Regions from separate parts of the Lysinibacillus sp. NPDC093712 genome, predicted to be linked through region 1. Evidence: predicted binding sites of a transcription regulator. Region 1 holds the regulator's gene; the other holds the start of a gene.

Evidence for each region. Region 1 encodes CtsR, which represses protease genes until heat stress. Its sites were predicted from a motif close to ATGGTCAATAAAGGTCAAACA; they were not measured.
Region 2: clpP (ATP-dependent Clp endopeptidase proteolytic subunit ClpP) is a predicted target of CtsR. The motif match lies at 4,797-4,817, and genes of this name have one in related genera.

The regions. Positions count from the first base shown of each region.
Region 1 covers NZ_JBNNUU010000005.1:58,602-68,472, forward strand. The annotation lists gene ACQKNX_RS18250 (PIN/TRAM domain-containing protein) at 1-330, opposite strand, end outside; gene radA (DNA repair protein RadA) at 722-2,098, opposite strand; gene ACQKNX_RS18260 (ATP-dependent Clp protease ATP-binding subunit) at 2,210-4,654, opposite strand; gene ACQKNX_RS18265 (protein arginine kinase) at 4,644-5,753, opposite strand; gene ACQKNX_RS18270 (UvrB/UvrC motif-containing protein) at 5,750-6,292, opposite strand; gene ACQKNX_RS18275 (CtsR family transcriptional regulator) at 6,306-6,776, opposite strand; gene ACQKNX_RS18280 (DUF4870 domain-containing protein) at 7,111-7,416, opposite strand; gene ACQKNX_RS18285 (class I SAM-dependent methyltransferase) at 7,532-8,209, shown strand; gene corA (magnesium/cobalt transporter CorA) at 8,352-9,314, shown strand; gene ACQKNX_RS18295 (hypothetical protein) at 9,497-9,706, opposite strand.
Region 2 covers NZ_JBNNUU010000007.1:56,416-66,286, reverse strand. The annotation lists gene ACQKNX_RS20380 (8-oxo-dGTP diphosphatase) at 177-644, shown strand; gene rapZ (RNase adapter RapZ) at 654-1,547, shown strand; gene ACQKNX_RS20370 (gluconeogenesis factor YvcK family protein) at 1,552-2,523, shown strand; gene whiA (DNA-binding protein WhiA) at 2,614-3,561, shown strand; gene ACQKNX_RS20360 (HPr family phosphocarrier protein) at 3,671-3,928, shown strand; gene clpP (ATP-dependent Clp endopeptidase proteolytic subunit ClpP) at 4,124-4,711, opposite strand; tRNA gene ACQKNX_RS20350 (tRNA-Arg) at 5,019-5,093, shown strand; gene ACQKNX_RS20345 (basic amino acid ABC transporter substrate-binding protein) at 5,598-6,392, shown strand; gene ACQKNX_RS20340 (amino acid ABC transporter permease) at 6,484-7,188, shown strand; gene ACQKNX_RS20335 (amino acid ABC transporter ATP-binding protein) at 7,185-7,907, shown strand; gene ACQKNX_RS20330 (spore coat protein) at 7,958-8,572, opposite strand; gene ACQKNX_RS20325 (LemA family protein) at 8,733-9,314, shown strand; gene ACQKNX_RS20320 (TPM domain-containing protein) at 9,314-9,871, shown strand, end outside.

The DNA of each region.
Region 1 (9,871 bases):
TGTAATACCGCGAATTTGAACGCTATTAATCGCAAAGCCTAGGAAATATGCAACGATAAGTCCTACAATAAGGCCAAGCGTACCAAATAATAAATCTCCAACAGGTACTTTAAATAGCACCTCTTCCATCCAGCTAATAAGCCGAACGAAATAGTCGGAAAATGCAAACGATAATGTAAATAGTAAAAGCGCCCCTAAAGCAACTGATACATAAGGATTATCAAGCCAAGGATTAGATGATAAATGAAGCAGTTCGTATAATGGCGGTAAGAAAACAAGGCCTAAAGCTCCCCCAATCAGTAAAAAAGCAATTTGTATAAATTTTTTCATACTGTCACCTCCAATTCTTATAATCGATTATACATATTTTTCAGTAGAAAATCTTTTTTGAGCCCATCAAAACATTATTATTTTTACTGATGTTTATGGGACGTTACGGAAGCCTGAAGAGATGCATTATTTTCGAAATAATTATTATCCAATCACATGAAATTTTTATGACCGCTATTAATGGAGGAAAAGTGAATGCTAGGATAACCCCCAGCATCCACCTTATTTATTAAAACATTTTCATAATTCACATTTGCATCAAAATAAACTTTTGCAACATTACGCTACAAATGGAACGCCTTCCGAGTGGAAGCATGCGAGCCGCTAACCATTCGCTACGCTTCAATGTTGGTATTCTTTTAGGAATTATTTATAAAATTGACCCATTAGTTTATAGCTCTCTAAAGCAGGCATTCAATGCGTCCTTTATTGTCTCTACACCAACAATTTCGATACCTTGTGGGAAATCCCAACCGCCAATATTAGAGGCAGGGATAAACGCTCGCTTAAAGCCTAGTTTAGCGGCTTCAATAACACGTTGTTCAATGCGTGATACTCGACGAACCTCTCCTGTTAAGCCCACTTCTCCAATATAGCAATCTGTAGCACGCACTGCCTGATCTTTAAAACTAGAAACAATACTCGTCAACACCGCTAGGTCAATTGCAGGCTCATCTAGCTTCACACCGCCAGCAACTTTAATATATGCATCTTGCGCTTGTAGCATGAGGCCCATCCGCTTTTCCAGCACTGCCATAAGCAATTGCACTCGGTTTTGGTCTACCCCTGTTGCCATACGTTTTGGATAATTGAAGCTTGTCGGTGTCACAAGCGATTGAATTTCTACTAAAATTGGTCTTGTCCCCTCCATTGATGCCACAACAGTTGAACCTGCCGCACCTTGTGAGCGCTCCTGTAAAAACAACTCAGACGGATTCAACACTTCCTTTAAGCCCCCCTGAAGCATTTCAAAGATAGCAATTTCATTTGTAGAGCCAAAGCGGTTTTTCTGACTCCGTAAAATACGGTGGTTGTGATGGCGCTCTCCTTCGAAATACAACACTGTGTCCACCATATGCTCTAAAATACGTGGTCCAGCTATTTGCCCTTCTTTCGTTACATGTCCTACTAAGAAAATGGCAATGCCTTTCGTTTTTGCAATTCGCATTAGCTCTGCTGTACATTCACGTACTTGCGACACACTACCAGGTGCACTTGTCACCTCTGGATGGAAAACTGTTTGTATGGAATCCACGATAACAAACTTCGGCTGAACATCATCAATCGTTTGGTTTAACAACTCTAAATTCGTCTCCGAATAAATATAAAGCTCTTGAGAAATTACTCCTAAACGCTCTGCACGCAGTTTCGTTTGTCGAATAGATTCCTCTCCTGAAATATACAGCACACGGTGCCCGTTATTTGATAACAACGCAGATACCTGTAATAAAAGCGTTGATTTCCCAATCCCAGGGTCACCACCGATTAATACAAGAGATCCTGGCACGATACCACCGCCTAAAACACGATTGAGCTCTCCCATTTCGGTAGCTACCCGAGATTCTTCAGCTGCTTCCACTTGTATTATAGGTATAGCCTTTTGTGTTACTGTAGCCGAATGTTGGAATGCTCCTCGAGGGCCTTTCGCAACGACCTCTACTTCCTCAACCATCTTATTCCATTCTCCACATCCTGGACAACGGCCCATCCACTTTGCAGATTCATAGCCACAACCTGTACAGACAAATTTAGTTTTTTTCTTCGCCATAGTACCACCTCGAATATTTGTTCTTATATTCATTTTACATAAAAAAAGACAGCTTAGCACTATTGGCCTCGCTGTCTTCTCAAATCAACATGTTAACAATAAGCGACCTGCTTATTTCGAAATTGAAACGCCCTCTTTTTTCTTAACGACGAATTCTTCATTTACATAATCGATTACAACTTGATTTCCTTTTTCTACATTGCCTTTAAGCAGTTCTTCCGATAGACGGTCTTCCACTTGTTTTTGCAATGCACGACGGAGTGGACGAGCACCATATTGAGGATCATAGCCTTCCTCTGCAATTTTATTTAATGCAGCATCGGTTAACTCTAACGAAATATCCTGCTCCTGTAGACGTTTTGTTAAGGAATTAGCCATCATAGAAACGATTTCTTTTAAGTGTTCTTTTTCAAGTGAGTGGAACACAATCATTTCATCGATACGGTTTAAAAATTCTGGGCGGAATGCTTTTTTCAATTCCTCTAGCATTGTACCCTTCATATCTTTATGCTTCGACTCGGAGCTTCCTAAGCTGAAGCCAAGATTTTTTTGATATTTTAACGCGTCCGCGCCGACGTTTGAAGTCATAATGACAACTGTATTACGGAAATCAACGACACGGCCTTTAGAATCTGTTAAACGGCCATCTTCAAGCACTTGAAGTAAAATATTGAAAACATCTGGGTGAGCTTTTTCAATTTCATCAAGTAGCACAACAGAATATGGTTTACGTCGTACTTTTTCTGTAAGCTGACCACCGTCATCAAAGCCTACATATCCCGGAGGTGAACCAACTAAACGTGAAGTCGAATGTTTCTCCATATATTCTGACATGTCAACGCGAATCATCGCATCTTCATCACCGAACATTACTTCTGCAAGTGCTCTTGCAAGTTCTGTTTTTCCGACCCCTGTAGGACCAAGGAAAATAAATGAACCGATTGGACGCTTAGGATCTTTTAAACCTGCTCTTGCGCGTCGAATCGCACGAGAAATTGCCTCAACAGCCTCACCTTGCCCAACAACTCGTTTGTGCAATTCTTCCTCAAGTTGTAGTAGTTTAGATGATTCTTCATGTGCAATTTTTGCTACAGGGATCCCCGTCCACATAGAAACTACGGCTGCCACATCGTCTACCGTTACTTTCGATTCGGCTTTACCTTGTTCTTCTTTCCATGTTTTACGCGTTGTTTCAATTTCGTCTTTTAGCTTTTGCTCTGTATCTCTTAAAGACGCTGCCTTTTCAAATTCTTGACCAGATACAGCCGCATTTTTCTCAGAGCGAACATTTTCAAGTTTATCTTCCAGTGCCTTTAAATTTGGTGGCACTGCGAATGAACGCAAGCGTACTTTTGAACCAGCTTCATCGATTAAGTCGATCGCTTTATCAGGCAAGAAGCGGTCTGAAATATAACGATCACCCATTTTTGCCGCTGCCTCAATCGCTTCATCTGTAATTTTCACACGGTGATGCGCCTCATAACGATCACGCAAGCCATGAATAATTTGAATAGCTTCTTCAACAGTTGGCTCATCGACTTGAATCGGTTGGAAACGACGCTCTAAAGCTGCGTCTTTTTCAATGTATTTGCGGTACTCATCTAATGTTGTAGCACCAATACATTGTAATTCACCACGTGCCAATGATGGTTTTAAAATGTTTGAAGCATCAATTGCACCTTCTGCCCCACCTGCACCAATTAGCGTGTGTAATTCATCAATGAATAAGATGACATTGCCCGCTTGACGAATTTCATCCATTACCTTTTTCAAACGATCCTCAAATTCACCACGGTATTTAGTACCGGCAACAACTGTCCCCATATCAAGCGTCATTACACGTTTATCGCGCAAAATTTCTGGCACTTCATTGTTAATAATTTGTTGCGCTAAGCCTTCAGCAATCGCTGTTTTACCTACCCCTGGTTCACCAATGAGCACAGGGTTATTTTTCGTACGACGTGATAGCACTTCAATAACACGTGTAATTTCTTTACTACGTCCAATAACAGGGTCTAACGAACCTTCACGAGCAATTTGTGTTAAATCGCGCGCTAAGCTATCTAATGTAGGCGTATTTGCAGCCTGTGTCGCTTGTTGTCCAGATTGTGCATTGTCGTTATTACCTAATAACAATAATACTTGCTGACGAGCTTTATTTAAGCCCACACCAGCATTGTTTAATACACGAGCAGCTACCCCTTCGCCTTCACGAATAAGCGCTAATAGTAAATGTTCTGTGCCAATATAGGAATGGCCTAATTTACGCGACTCATCGACTGATAATTCAATTACTTTTTTCGCACGAGGCGTGTAGTGCACGATTGGTCCAACGTCCTCTGTTCCTTTACCGACTAGCTCTTCAATACCTGCTTCAATCATTTGAGGGCTTATATCAATGGCTTCTAATGCTTTCGCAGCTATACCACCGCCTTCACGAATAAGCCCTAAAAGAATATGCTCTGTTCCTATTGATTCGTGCTTCCAACGAATTGCCTCTTCCTGTGCAAGCTGTAATACTTTTTGTGCGCGTTGTGTAAAACGATTAAACATCATATGAATCCTCTCCTTTTCCCCCTATAATAGGCTTACTCTTAGTTTCTAGAAATAATGCCTCTCGCAACATTTTTGCTCGTGCTCTGTCTCGCTCAGCAGGCGGTAAAACCTCTCCTGCATAGTGCTGTAAAAAACCAGGCTGCATGCTGACAACGCATTCGTTTAAAGATGTTGCTTTAATATTATCAATCAACTGCAAATCCACTCCTAAACGTACATTTGATATGCAAGTAGCAGCTTCTTCACTTGTTAAAATTCGAGCATGTGTTAATGTCCCTAAAGCTCTATATACACGATCTTCTAAAGCAAGTTCCGCTTTTTCCATTAGCTTACTTCTTGCTTGTCGTTCTTTTTGAATTATTTTTTCTGCAACACTTTGGATGTCTGCTAAAATGTCTTCTTCTGTTTTTCCTAGTGTAATTTGATTTGATACTTGATAAATATTCCCTAAATTTTCACTACCTTCACCGTATATACCCCTAACGGTCATCCCTAAACGAGTCATTGCATTGATGATTTGATTCATCTGACCTGTCAATGTAAGCGCGGGAAGGTGCATCATAACAGAAGCACGTAATCCAGTACCAATATTGGTTGGACAACTTGTTAAATATCCAAAAGTATCACGAAACGCATATGGCAAGGCTCCTTCTAAGGCTCGATCAATCTTATTTGCTTGCTCGTAGGCCTTCTGAAGTTGAAAACTCGCCGTCATACATTGAATGCGTAAATGGTCTTCTTCGTTCACCATAATGCAAATAGATTCATCCTCAGACAGCAACATAGCGCCGACTTGCTCTTTTTTTGCAAGCTGTGGACTAATTAAATGCTTTTCAACTAAAATTTGTCGTTGTAACGATGTTAAATCTTTTATAGAAAAATAAGAATATCTTTCTTGAAGCTTGGAACTGTCCTGTATTGCATGGGTGACAGCCTGCTCTACCTGTAATGCTTCGTTTTCCGAGAAAACTAAAGGGAAACGAAAACCATCTAAGTTCCTCGCAAGGCGGATGCGTGTACTAATGACGATATCTGAATAATCATCCTCCATATCCATCCAGGCAGGTGTAGCACGCTCTAAAAACGATTCAATCATCATGACACATCACCACCTTCGAATTGTAGCTGTTGCTCAAGATTTTTTGCCTCGTCACGAAGCTTCGCCGCTTCCTCAAATTGCTCCTCGTCCACTGCAGCCTTCATGCGTTTTCGAATATCTTCAATTTGCTTTTTAATGACAAAAACATTGTTTTGAGCACCAGGCATTTTACCTATATGCTGAGGTCCTGCTTGAATACGATTAAACAGCTTTGGCAAATGCTCGCTAAACGTGTCATAACAACTAGGGCAACCAAATTTACCCTCTTTTAAAAATCGCTTATACGTAAATCCACATTGTGGACATGTTTGTTGCTGAGGTGGCGCTTGCTGTTTTTCACCGACTTTTTGCCATGTAGGTGAGCCAAACCAGTTGGATAATAATTGTTGAATCGATACAGGCTCTTGTTTAAACTCTGCATGAAACGGATGGAACTGTGAGGCACAGACATCGCAATAATGGTGTTCCACCTTCTGCCCATTTTGTACTTGTGTCACAGTTACTGTCGCATTGCGCTGCTTGCAATGTTCGCAAATCATTTCCATCACCTCTTTATTTTTGCTTTTCATATTTAATGGTTGTTAACATCGCTCGCAAAATTTTTGCACGAATGCTATCCCGTAAAGGTAGTTGTAAATCTAAAGTCGAACGATCAACCGCTGCTAACATTAATTTCGCTTCTCGCTTCGAAATTACCTGCTCATCAATCAAACGATATACTACACCCTCCGCAACCGTTTGGGAGGCTCCCCCTTCAATTTGCAAGAGCACATCATCTATCAAATCAATTTGTGAGTTTGCACGGACACGTAAAATACGAATGTATCCACCGCCGCCCCGTTTACTTTCAACAAGGTAACCCCGCTCAGCTGTAAATCTTGTATTGATCACATAATTTATTTGTGAGGGCACACATTGAAATTTATCGGCAATTTCACTACGTTTAATTTCAATATGCCCTTCTCCACCTAATTCAAGTACTTGCTTTAAGTAGCCTTCTATGATGTCTGAAATATTACGCACTTTAGGAATACACCTCGCTTACCTCACTGACTTTGACTATCTTTGACTATCTTTGAGTATATTATACAAAACGCTTGAAAATAATTGCAATTATTTCGCACAAAGATTTGTGTAAAGCGCATTGTTTAACAGATTGTCTACAAAAAAACAGCCGGTAGGGACATATTAACTTAATTATGATGTACATTTATATCTGTGTATTGTAAAAAAAGGAGTTGGGGTTAAAAAAGGCTTGTCCCTAATCATTAAAATTAGTTTTGCCTATAATGTACCCTTTTTGCTTATAGAAAAAACGCAAGCATATGCACATAGCATATACTTGCGTCATTAAAAATTATACCCAGCGTCCAACTATCGGGTAACGCCAAGGTTCCTCTGAAAATGCCTTCACGATTCCGATAATAGGTACGATGTAAACCATAGCGATGAAAATTAGTAAGAACGGTAAACCGATTAATACAAAAGATAGGATACTAGCAATTACTATCAATATGCCCATCACGATTTGGAACAATAAAGCTTGCACCGAAACACTTTTCACTTCTTCATCTGAACTAATTAGGAAAAATAAAATCGGCACTAAAAATGGCGCAAAAAACGCGCTGGCATGTATGATTACCTTAGACCATTTTGTTTCCATATATATCAACCTTCCTTTATGGTATGTCATTATTATTAATACTCCTATTTACGGAACTATACGCTAAATAGTTTCAAATGCTACTTAAATTTTTTTGAAAGGTAAGTGATACTAGATGGAATTTAATAGCACGCTTGCTAACGAATATGAAAAAGGCATCCGACGTACATTACCAAGTTACGATGCCATGCTGCGTTTAACGAAAGCTTTTTATCAATCCGTACTACAAGAAAAAGCTAGTTTTTTAGTTGTTGGCTCAGGTAGTGGTAATGAAATTATACAGTTAGCTGAGCAAAGACCCAATTGGTCATTTGTCGGTATAGATCCATCTGAAGCGATGTTGGAAATTGCAGAAAACCGTCTTCAATCATTATCAAATGATATTTCTTTACTACAAGGTACAATACTAACTGCATCGGTGCCTGCTACGAACTTTGATGCGGCTAGCTGTATACTAGTACTCCATTTTATTGAGTCATATGAGGAGAAACTTGCTACATTAAAAGGAATTGCACAACGCTTAAAATCAGGTGCACCATTCGTCCTTGTTTCGAAATACGGTCAACTGAACTCAACTGAAACAGAACTGCAATTTGATCTATGGCGCGCGTATTGGCAACAGCATACAAAACTTTCAGCCTCAGAATTAGCTAGTATGGAGCACTCCATCCGCTCGCTTTCATTTATGCGTGAGGAGGCGATAGTGACACTCTTACAACAGGCAGGTTTTTCACAGCCTTCGAGGTTTTTTGCAACGACACTATTCGGCGGTTGGATATGCTATAAAGAGTAACTTTTATCCGTATAATATAGTAGTGTACTATAAGTTCATAAGGTAACGATCTTCCGTTGAAATGTCTCCTCTTCCTTCTCTGCTTTAGGAGCGAGACTTCGTGCTTACTTAATACGAGATAAACAGATTTGAGGTGAATGCCATGATTCGCACGATGGCTATGACGAAAGATCAACAATTAATAAAGGACTTCCCACTTGAAGACATAAAGCAAAACGATTATGAGTGGTATTGGGTAGATTTTAATTGCCCAACTGCAGAAGAGGAGCTTTTGCTCGATACATTTTTTCATTTCCACCCACTTGCAATCGAAGACTGCTTAATGCGTTTACAGCGACCAAAACTCGATTTTTATGATGATTATCATTTCTTCGTTATTCATAAATTAAATGAAGTAACATTAATTGCTGAGGAATTAAATATTTTTGTTTCCGATCATTTTATTGTTACATTCCACAAAAATGAAGCGGCCGAAATTGAAAAGGTACAGAAGCTTTTAGAAGAGCACCCGAAATATTGGGAACGAGGCACTGTTTTTCTGACCTATCAAACAATCGATAAAATAGTCGATAGTTATTTCCCACTTGTTTATAAAATTGAGGATCATTTAAATGCACTTGAAGATGAGCTGACCTATCAAAGTAATGTGAATGCGATGCAAATTGTTTTTGAATTCCGTAGTGATTTGCTCCATTTACGGCGTACAATCTTACCAATGCGTGACCTATTGTACCGAATACTTAGTTCCTATCGCTTTGCCCTTAAAAAATCGGAAAGAGCCTACTTCGGTGATATTCACGATCATTTAGCAAAGCTTACAGAAATGGTCGAATCTAATCGTGAGCTGACAGCAGATATGCGCGATAGCTATATGGCCATGAGCTCTAGCCGTATGAACGGCATTATGATGATGTTGACGATTGTCTCCACCATTTTTATACCCTTAACGTTTATTGCGGGTGTTTACGGCATGAACTTCGATAATATGCCCGAGCTCCATGGACGCTACAGCTACTTTATCGTGCTTGGTATTATGCTCTTGCTTGCATTATCTATGCTAGCATTTTTTAAATCTAAAGGCTGGTTCAAACTATTTAAACCATAAGTGTGTTGAACGGTCCTAAAACTCACTTACAAAAAAATCCGCGCACACTTCTGAGGAGAAATAGGGCACGAGTATTAGCAAGATGCATTGGCAAAAGGCCCTACTCATGCTTTGCCCACAGAAGGCAATCGCGGATTTTTGACTTATAAAAAATTTAGTGACATAGATGTCTCCAAAATTATTTAATATGGACCTCGATCATCCACTTTATTTTCACCTTGTTGCGGGAATAAAAAGTATGCTAGCACGCCCGAAACTAGTGTTGCACAAATTGTTATCAATAGTTGGTTTAGGTCGGGTACATCTGCATAATATTTGGTTAACATATAAACAGATCCAATTGCTACAATTACCATCACAGGAATTACAAACTTAAAACGTTTCTTCTCCATGTAATACCTCCTCAATACTATTTTTCTCTCACATGCATTTTTTTGTAAATCCAAACAGTTCGTATTTTACAGGTTTCCTAAATGAAATTCAAATTGCGCTATTTCTACAAAAAATTAGTATGTAGCATGTAATCCGACAAACGTCAGCCTTACAAATAAAAAAAT
Region 2 (9,871 bases), on a different contig from region 1:
AAATAACTGTCATTGGGAGTACGACGAGCCTTTATGCAAAAGAAACAAAAACCCTAAATGATGATCTAATATAATCAATTTTTTGCGCAAGATACCATAGTTGTGAAATGAGGACAAACTCTGATAGGTCTTGCTATAATAAAAAATATAATGCAAAAGAGATTAGAGGTGTGTCTATGCAAAGAATTGCAAACTTAATTGCCGTAAAAGACGGCAAAGTATTATTACTTCAAAAGCCGAGACGGGGCTGGTATGTAGCACCAGGCGGAAAAATGGAGAGCGGTGAGTCGATTTATGAGGCTGCTTTACGTGAGTTTCAGGAAGAAACAAATGTTATACCATTGAACGCGCATCTAAAGGGTGTATATACGATGATAATTAAAGAAGATAACGTTAAGGTGGATGAATGGATGCTCTATACTTTTATGGCGAAAGATATAGAAGGAGTACCATTCGAAGAAACAAGAGAAGGTAAGCTTGCATGGCACCCAGTTGGGGATTTAAAACATTTGCCGATGGCTGAAGGTGATCGAACAAATTTACAATTTGCTGTTTCGCAATCAGGCATTCAGTACGGCACATTCGAATACACGAAGGATTTTGAATTGCTTCATGAGAAAATACAAATATCAATAGAACAATAAAGGAGCTGCATGACAGTGGTGGTTGAAAGTCAACAATGTACACATGAATTGGTCATTATTACAGGAATGTCTGGAGCTGGGAAGACCGTAGCTATTCAAAGCTTTGAGGATTTAGGGTATTACTGTATTGATAATTTACCACCAGCGTTACTCACGACTTTTTTAACTTTACTTAGGGATTCAGGTAAAAATATTACACGTATTGCAGCTGTCATGGATATGCGTGGCGGCAACTTTTTTGATTCGCTTATTGGTGCGCTTGACCAAATATTAAAAGAAGGCGACATCATTGTCCGCATTTTATTTTTAGATGCAGATGATGCAACGCTTGTAAGACGTTATAAGGAAACAAGACGTGCACATCCATTAGCTGTAACTGGTTTACCGCTAGATGGTATTAAACAAGAACGCGTACTTCTATCAGAAGTAAAAGGTCGCGCTAATTTTGTTTATAATACGTCTAACATGAAACCAAAAGAGCTACGCGAGAAAATCGTTAAAGAATTTGCAAGTGATGCAGATCATACTTTTTCAATTAATATTATGTCCTTTGGATATAAACACGGTATGCCAATAGATGCAGACTTAGTATTTGATGTGCGCTTTTTAAAAAATCCTTATTATGTAGAGGAATTGCGCCCTAAAACTGGTTTGCAAACTGAAGTCTCTTCTTATGTATTAGCGTTAGAGGATACACAAATCCTTATTCAAAAACTAACGGATTTGTTTGAATTTATGATACCGCTTTATAAACAAGAGGGGAAATCACAACTTGTCATTGCTTTTGGTTGTACAGGAGGACAGCATCGTTCGGTGACTTTAGCAGAATATTTTGGCGCTTGCTTAGCCAAAAAAGAAAATGCTGTGATATCGCACCGTGACATCAATCGAAGAAAGGATTGAGTGAATGGGGAAAAAGCATACAAGGCTAGTTGTAATAGGTGGTGGTACTGGCCTTTCTACGTTACTACGTGGTTTAAAGCATCACCCGTTTGATATCACTGCAATCGTAACAGTTGCGGATGATGGTGGTTCCTCAGGACGTTTACGTGATGATTACGATATCCCTCCGCCTGGTGATGTTCGCAATGTCATCGCTGCATTATCGGATGTGGAGCCACTCGTTGAGCAAATGTTTCAATATCGTTTTTCAGTATCAGAGGATTTAAATGGTCATTCTCTTGGCAATTTAATGTTAACGGCATTAACAGATATTACCGGGGATTTTAGCCATGCTATTAGCGAAATGGGAAAAGTTTTAAAAGTACATGGTCGAGTAATTCCAGCGGCTAATAAAAAAATTACTTTAAATGCCGAGTTAGAAGATGGGATAGTTATTGAAGGCGAGTCGAAAATCCCAACTGCTGGAAAGCGCATTAACCGCGTTTTTTTAGTGCCTGACAATGTGCAACCGCTACCGGAGGCAATACGAGCAATTAATCGAGCTGACTATATTTTAATTGGACCTGGAAGCTTATATACGAGTATTATTCCTAATTTGCTAGTAAAAGAAATTGGAGAAGCTGTCGTAAGAGCCAAAGGACGAAAAATTTATGTATGTAATTTAATGACCCAAAAAGGTGAAACGATTTCTTATACAGCAGGTGACCATGTTGAGGCTATTCACAAGCATGTTGGAGATTCTTTTATTGATGCTATTTTAGTAAATGATGAACAGCTTCCGCACCCTGTTAAAGAGCTATATAAAGAAGAATGTGCGGAGCCCGTAACATTTGATGTTGGTAAGCTGGAAAGTATGGGATTAGAGGTTATTAAACGTGATATTGCAACCATTCGACCAGATGGGACAGTTCGCCATAATTCTGCAAATGTAGCACAATGGCTTGTGGATTATGCAAAAATCTTACCGAAAAAGTAAGGGAGCCTACAATAGAGTCCTAAAGAATGCTTGTTGTATATGGTAAGATGAACATATACATAGAAATAAAGGTCGAAAGGAGGGCGTAATATGTCATTTGCTTCAGAAACGAAAAAAGAGCTAACGCAAGTAGAAGCGGACGATTATTGTATGAAAGCAGAAGTATCTGCTTTAATTCGTATGAATGGTTCATTATCTTTTGCTAACAAGCAACTTAGTTTAGACGTGCAGACAGAAAATGCTGCAATCGCTAGAAGGCTTTACACAATTATGAAGAAGTTGTATCCCTATAACGTCGAGCTACTTGTACGTAAAAAAATGCGTTTGAAAAAGAACAACGTTTATATATGTCGTGTGCGAGAAGGGGCGCGTGAGTTACTCATTGATTTAGCGATAATTTCGGATGATTTCCAATTCAATCACACGATTTCTAAAGAGCTTATTAAAAAGAGTGGCCATAAAAGAGCTTACTTACGTGGAGCATTTTTAGCAGGTGGCTCGGTAAATAACCCAGAAACGTCTGCCTATCACTTAGAAATTTATTCTTTGTATAAAGAACACGGTGAAGCATTAATGGATTTGATGAATGAATTCGAGTTAAATGCAAAAACAATTGAACGAAAGAAGGGCTTTGTGACATACTTAAAAGAAGCGGAAAAGATTTCCGATTTTTTAAACATTGTTGGAGCTCATCAAGCAATGATGAAATTTGAAGATGTTCGTATATTACGCGATATGCGAAATAGTGTTAATCGTATTGTAAACTGTGAAACAGCAAACTTGAATAAAACGATAGGCGCTGCACTACGCCAGGTAGAAAATATTCGCTTTATCGAAAATTCAATAGGGCTGGATCAGCTGCCTGAAAAGCTTCGTGAAATTGCACGCTTACGTGTGGAATATCAAGATGTAACGTTAAAAGAACTTGGTGAAATGGTATCAAGTGGAACGGTTAGTAAATCAGGAGTTAACCATAGATTGCGTAAAATAGACGAAATAGCAGATGCATTAAGAAGAGGTGAAAAAATAGGCGGTTAAGCTTTCATACAAAAGACAGAAAGCTAGTGCAATCGCTTATTGTTCTTCTACTGCTAAGTGCGGTAATATAAAACTAATAGATGAACGGTAGTGAAGGAGAGAATTGCGAATGACTGAGAAAACAGTCCAGGTAAAATTAAAATTAGGACTACAAGCTAGACAAGCAGCGTTATTTGTACAGGAAGCAAATCGTTTTAGTGCTGATATTTTTCTTGAAAAAGACGAGAAAAAAGTAAATGCCAAATCCATTATGGGTGTAATGAGCTTAGCTATTGCTAAAGGTACAAAGGTTGTTTTAAGCAGTGAAGGTAGCGATGCAGAGCAAGCGGTTACATCATTAGCTGCTCTTATTGAAAAGGAAGACTAAATTAAAAGACCTCTAAGTCACCTGGACTTAGAGGTTTTTTATCATTATCGCCGTCGCTTTCCGCTCAGCACAATTATTTGAGTGCCTTTATTTGAGTGCCTGGCACTAGTTTAATTTAAAATATTCTGAATTGTTTGAGTGCCTGGCACCCATAAAAAAACCGCTAAGTCGCATGGACTTAACGGTTTTTTCTAATTAGCGTTCGTTACGTACAAAAATATGGTCGATTAAGCCGTATTCTTTTGCGCGTTCAGCTGTCATGAAGTTATCACGGTCAGTATCTCTTGAGATGACTTCTAGTGGCTGACCAGTACGCTCAGATAAAATACCATTTAATTTTTCACGAAGGAATAAAATGCGTTTTGCAGCAATTTCAATTTCAGTCGCTTGACCTTGTGCACCACCAAGTGGTTGGTGAATCATTACTTCTGCATTTGGTAATGCATAGCGCTTACCAGGTTCACCAGCAGCAAGTAGGAAAGCACCCATTGATGCAGCCATACCAATACAAATTGTTTGTACTTTTGGCTTGATGAATTGCATTGTATCGTAGATTGCCATACCAGCTGTAATAGAACCACCTGGTGAGTTAATGTAAAGAGAAATGTCTTTATCCGGATCTTCTGCTTCTAAAAATAGAAGCTGCGCAACGATTGAGTTTGCAACGTTGTCATCAATTGCACTTCCTAATAGGATAATACGGTCTTTTAGTAGTCGTGAATAAATGTCATAAGCACGCTCACCACGACTTGTTTGTTCAATAACTGTAGGAATTAAATTCATGTTAAATCCTCCTTAAAAAGCTAAATTCGAATACTTTTACTGAAATCATCCATTATATTTCAGTTGTAACCTTATCATACACATTATAGTCAGGGAAGGTCAAATATTAACGCTGATATTAAGAAATTAAATCCATCATAAAAATTAATATTTATAGTTGAATTATGGGTAATACGTTTGTATAATAGAAAGGTCGCATGTTTAAGTACAGTACACTATTTTGCAGGTATGCTTCTACAATGAGGATTATCTACATGATGCTTTACCGTAAAGCCTAAGAGTGAGTACTTTTTTTTTATGTTCAATTGCCCTCGTGGTGTAATGGATAACACGTAAGATTCCGGTTCTTGCACTGGGGGTTCGATTCCCTCCGAGGGCGCCATTTACTGATTTATTGATTTATTTTTATAGCTCGATTCTCCTAATAAGTAGCTTAGCAGCCTTCTTAGTGGAGAAAGAGAGGAATATGGTGGAAATCTGCCCCGTAGGCATTATTCCCATAATTATTCCTTTCTAAACCATCAAAAGCAATAACTCCAAAAAGTTTTTTAGTGAACATACTGATCGTGAGGCTAGCATGCTAGCCCAAAAGAAGAATCCCATCTGAGGGGATTCTTTTTTTGTGGGCAAAAATATCTAAAATTAGCATAAAAATCATCTTAGAATTGCATAAGTATACATTTTTCGACACGGATATTGTTTTTATTACATAATTTCTCTACGTTCTGTATCGTAAAATTCATTATTATGAAAAAATAATCACTTTTATACGAAATCGTATTGTATATCACCTCTATTGACACTATAATTGACCTAATAGTCTAACATTTCCGAATTAATAAAATTGAATTAGTCGGAAAATATTAATTGTATAGGGGGAAAAACTATGAAAAAACGTTTTTGGACGTTATTGATGATTGTAGCAGCATTTACGCTTGTGCTAGTTGGCTGTGGTGCAAAAGATGATGCATCATCTGGCGACGCAGGTTCTGGTGGCGGCGGGAAGGATAAAGTTTATAAGGTAGGTACAGAGGCTACTTTTGCACCATTTGAATCGATTGACGATAAAGGGAATATTGTAGGGTTAGATGTCGATATTTTGCAAGCGATTGCAGACGAAATGGGCATTAAAGTGGAATGGGAAAACATTGGTTGGGAGCCTGTATTCCAAACAATAAAAAATGGTGAAACACACATCGGTGCATCGGGGATTACGATTAATGAAGAACGTAAGGCTTCATTTGATTTTACAGAGCCATATTATGAATCTCAATTATTAATCGTAGTTAAAGAGGATTCAGATATTACGTCATTAGCAGATTTAAAAGATAAAAAGATTTCAGTACAAATAAATGCAACTGGTCATATGGCTGCAAAAAAATTACAAGGTGATGCAAGCACAAACATTATGGCATTCGAAAGCCAACCTGTTGCTATTCAAGAAATGTTAAACGGTAACGTTGATGCAACAATTGGCGATAATGCAGTTATTTACGAATATATTAAAGCTAACCCAAAAGCAAAACTTAAAGTAATTGAAGATGATGCATTTGAAAAAGAATACTACGGCTTTATGGTGAAAAAAGGCAATACCGAATTATTAAACCTATTAAACGAAGGTCTACAAAAAATTAAAGACAATGGTAAATTAAAAGAAATTACTGGTAAGGACTTTAAGTAATGGATGATGCCGTTAGCCTAATCATGCTAGCGGCTCATTTGATTTATTAGCGTATTTAGTAGAGAAATTGATAGGGAAAGTAGGGGTTCTAATGGACATCTTTGATTTACGCTGGGACATAGTTTGGAACTACCGTGATATGTTTATTCGTGGTATTGGTATAACAATCATCTTAACGCTCAGTGGTTATTTTGGTGGTATTATTTTAGGCTTACTATTAGGTTTAGGGAAAGTATCTAAAAATAAGTTTATTTACTGGCCATGTAAACTATATGTAGATTTATTCCGTGGGACACCAATGCTAGTGCAAATTTTATTAATTCATTTAGCGGTTATTCCAACGATTTTTGGTCATTCATTAGGCTATATGGTGTCAGGTATTACCGCACTTGTACTAAACTGTGCAGCCTATAATGCAGAAATATTCCGTGCGGGCATTCAAAGCATTGATAAGGGACAAATGGAAGCAGCGCGTTCGCTTGGCCTAACACACAATCAAGCGATGAAAAAAGTTATTTTACCACAGGCTTTTAGACGGATGATTCCGCCGCTTGGTAATGAATTCATTGCATTATTAAAAGACTCTTCTTTAGTAACGGTTATTGCAGCGCCAGATATTTTATATGCAAGTAAAGTTGTGGCAGGTGCGAGCTTCCGTTTCTGGGAACCGTATATTGTAGCCGCATTACTATACTTGGTATTAACATATGTGGTAACAAAAGTAGTAGCATTTATCGAAAAACGATTTAGCAATAGCTATATCCCTCGTAAAGCAGAAGGGAGAGAAGCAAGATGATTAGAATTGAAAACTTACACAAATACTTTGGAAAATTAGAAGTGTTAAAGGGTATCGATTATGAAATACACGAAAAGCAAGTTGTCTGTGTTATTGGACCATCAGGATCGGGAAAAAGTACTTTTTTACGTTGCATTAATATGCTAGAAGAAGTGACTGATGGTGCAATTTATATTGAGAATGTGAAGGTAAATGGCCCAAAAACGAATATTAATGCTATACGAGCAGAGGTCGGTATGGTATTCCAACAATTTAATTTGTTCCCTCACATGAATGTAATTGATAATGTAACAATGGCTCCAATGCAAATTCGTAAAATGAATCGTGCGGATGCAGAGAAACTAGGCCATGAGCTACTGCAAAAAGTCGGTCTAGATAGTAAGGCTTACAACTATCCTGAGCAGCTTTCAGGTGGACAACAACAACGCGTAGCGATTGCAAGAGCATTAGCGATGAAACCTAAAGCTATTTTATTTGATGAACCAACTTCAGCACTTGATCCAGAAATGGTGAAAGAAGTTTTAGATGTTATGAAAAATCTAGCATCTGAAGGAATGACAATGATTGTCGTGACACATGAAATGGGCTTTGCACGAGAAGTAGGGGATCGTGTTGTGTTTATGGATGGTGGCTATATTGTAGAAGAAGGTACGCCAGAAGAAATCTTTGGTAACCCGAAAAATGAGCGTACAAAAGCCTTTTTAGGAAAAGTTCTATAATGAAAATGGAAAACCATTCAAAGCGAAAGCGATGAATGGTTTTTTTGCATTTAATGGAGGGGATTTGTAGTTGTCGCATAGGCATCAAGCATTGCACGCATATCTTGTTGCGTGTATTGTGGCACTTGATAATAGCCATGCTTATTTTGGTAAATAGATACTTCGTATGCCATCTCGATACAGTTGGGAATACTATCAGCAACAACACGGCGGACAACTGGATTTGTTGTTTCTGTCGCTGCTGCAGTCATACATTTAGCTGAGCCTTTATGTGCACCAAGTAAGAAGCCGGAAATAACTTCATCATTTATCTCACTTGCATTTTGCATTGGCTTTTTCGGCTGAGAGGGCTTAATGCCATATTGGAAGTTGTTCCCTGTCTGCATTTCATAGCGACCAGTTGGAACTGAAGGATCATGCCCTGTTTTAAAAGATTCCACAATCGTATTGTACATACCGAGCGTGAAATTATATTGATTATCCAAAATGCTAAGTAGTTCTGGATCTTTTACTTGCGGACGTAAAATAATGGATAGGTTTAGTCCAGCGATAATTTCGCCAATTGTTTCATGCATGTCCATAACTTCGTGGCCACCATGATTTAGGCTTTGTTGTTGGTTAGGTGTTGTTGCATCATTTGATTCATTATAAAAAGATTGTGACAAAAAAAACGCCTCCTGAATTGTATAGTTTGTTACAGTTTTTAGTATGTCTTGTTAGTCCAGTTTCATACGATATAAATCCGTTTGCATATATTTAGCATAGTGATGTTTTTTTGTAACACATTAGAGGTATAAGAAAAGAAAGTTAAGGGAGGATATAAAATTGAAAAAAGTACTTGGACCTGTGGGAATAATCATCATTGTTTTAGCTGTATTAGCTTTACTATTTATTCCAAAATATAATGGCCTTGTGACGGCGGAGGAAAATGTGGATTCGAAGTGGGCTCAAGTCGAAAATCAACTACAACGCCGCTATGATCTAATTCCGAATTTAGTGGAATCTGTAAAAGGATATGCTAATCATGAGCAAGAAGTCATTGCTAGCATTACAGAGGCTCGTGCACAGATGGGTAATGCACAAACACCAGAGGAACAAGCGAGTGCTAATGATGCATTAAATGGTGCACTTAGTCGATTGCTTGTAGTCGTAGAAAATTATCCGAATTTAAAAGCCGATGCAAATTTCCGTCAATTAATGGATGAACTTGCTGGGACTGAAAATCGATTAGCAGTAGCACGTGAAGATTATAATAATGAAGTACAAGGCTTTAATAAAAAAGTAAAACGCTTCCCAGGTAATATTATCGCAGGTATATTTGGCTTCGAACAAAAGGAATACTTTAAGGCAGCAGCTGGAGCTGAAAAAGCACCTGCAGTTGATTTTAGTGATTCAGGTAAACAATAATGAAACGTTTGACGGTAACGCTTTTAGTTGCTTGTTTAATGTGGTTTGTAACAGCTAACAGTGCACAAGCGCAGTTGCCCACACCAATGAAAAATACGTACATTCATGATTTTGCGAATGTGCTTTCAACTTCTGTAAAGGAAGAACTCAATCATTATTCTGAGCAATTAGATAAAGGCACAGGTGCAGAAATAATGATTGTAACGGTAGATAGCATTCAAGGGCAAGAGGCTAAAATGTATGCAACGAAATTAATTCGAGCTTGGGGCATTGGAGATGCAAAGAAAAACAATGGTGTCCTATTATTGGCTACATTTGGGCAAGGACAAGGAAATAATGATGTAGTCATCGCTGTTGGTCAAGGTCTAGAAGGAGCGTTACCGGATGGAAAATTAGGACGTATTTTAGACGATGCTTTTTATCCATATGCGAGTAACGGTGAAGTCGATCAAGCATTTCAAGCAACATATGCCGAATTATTTCAAACTGTAGCAAAAGAATATAATTGGGAGGGAGAGATGCCAGCACAAGCAGTGGAGGATGAGTCGATGCCCAAT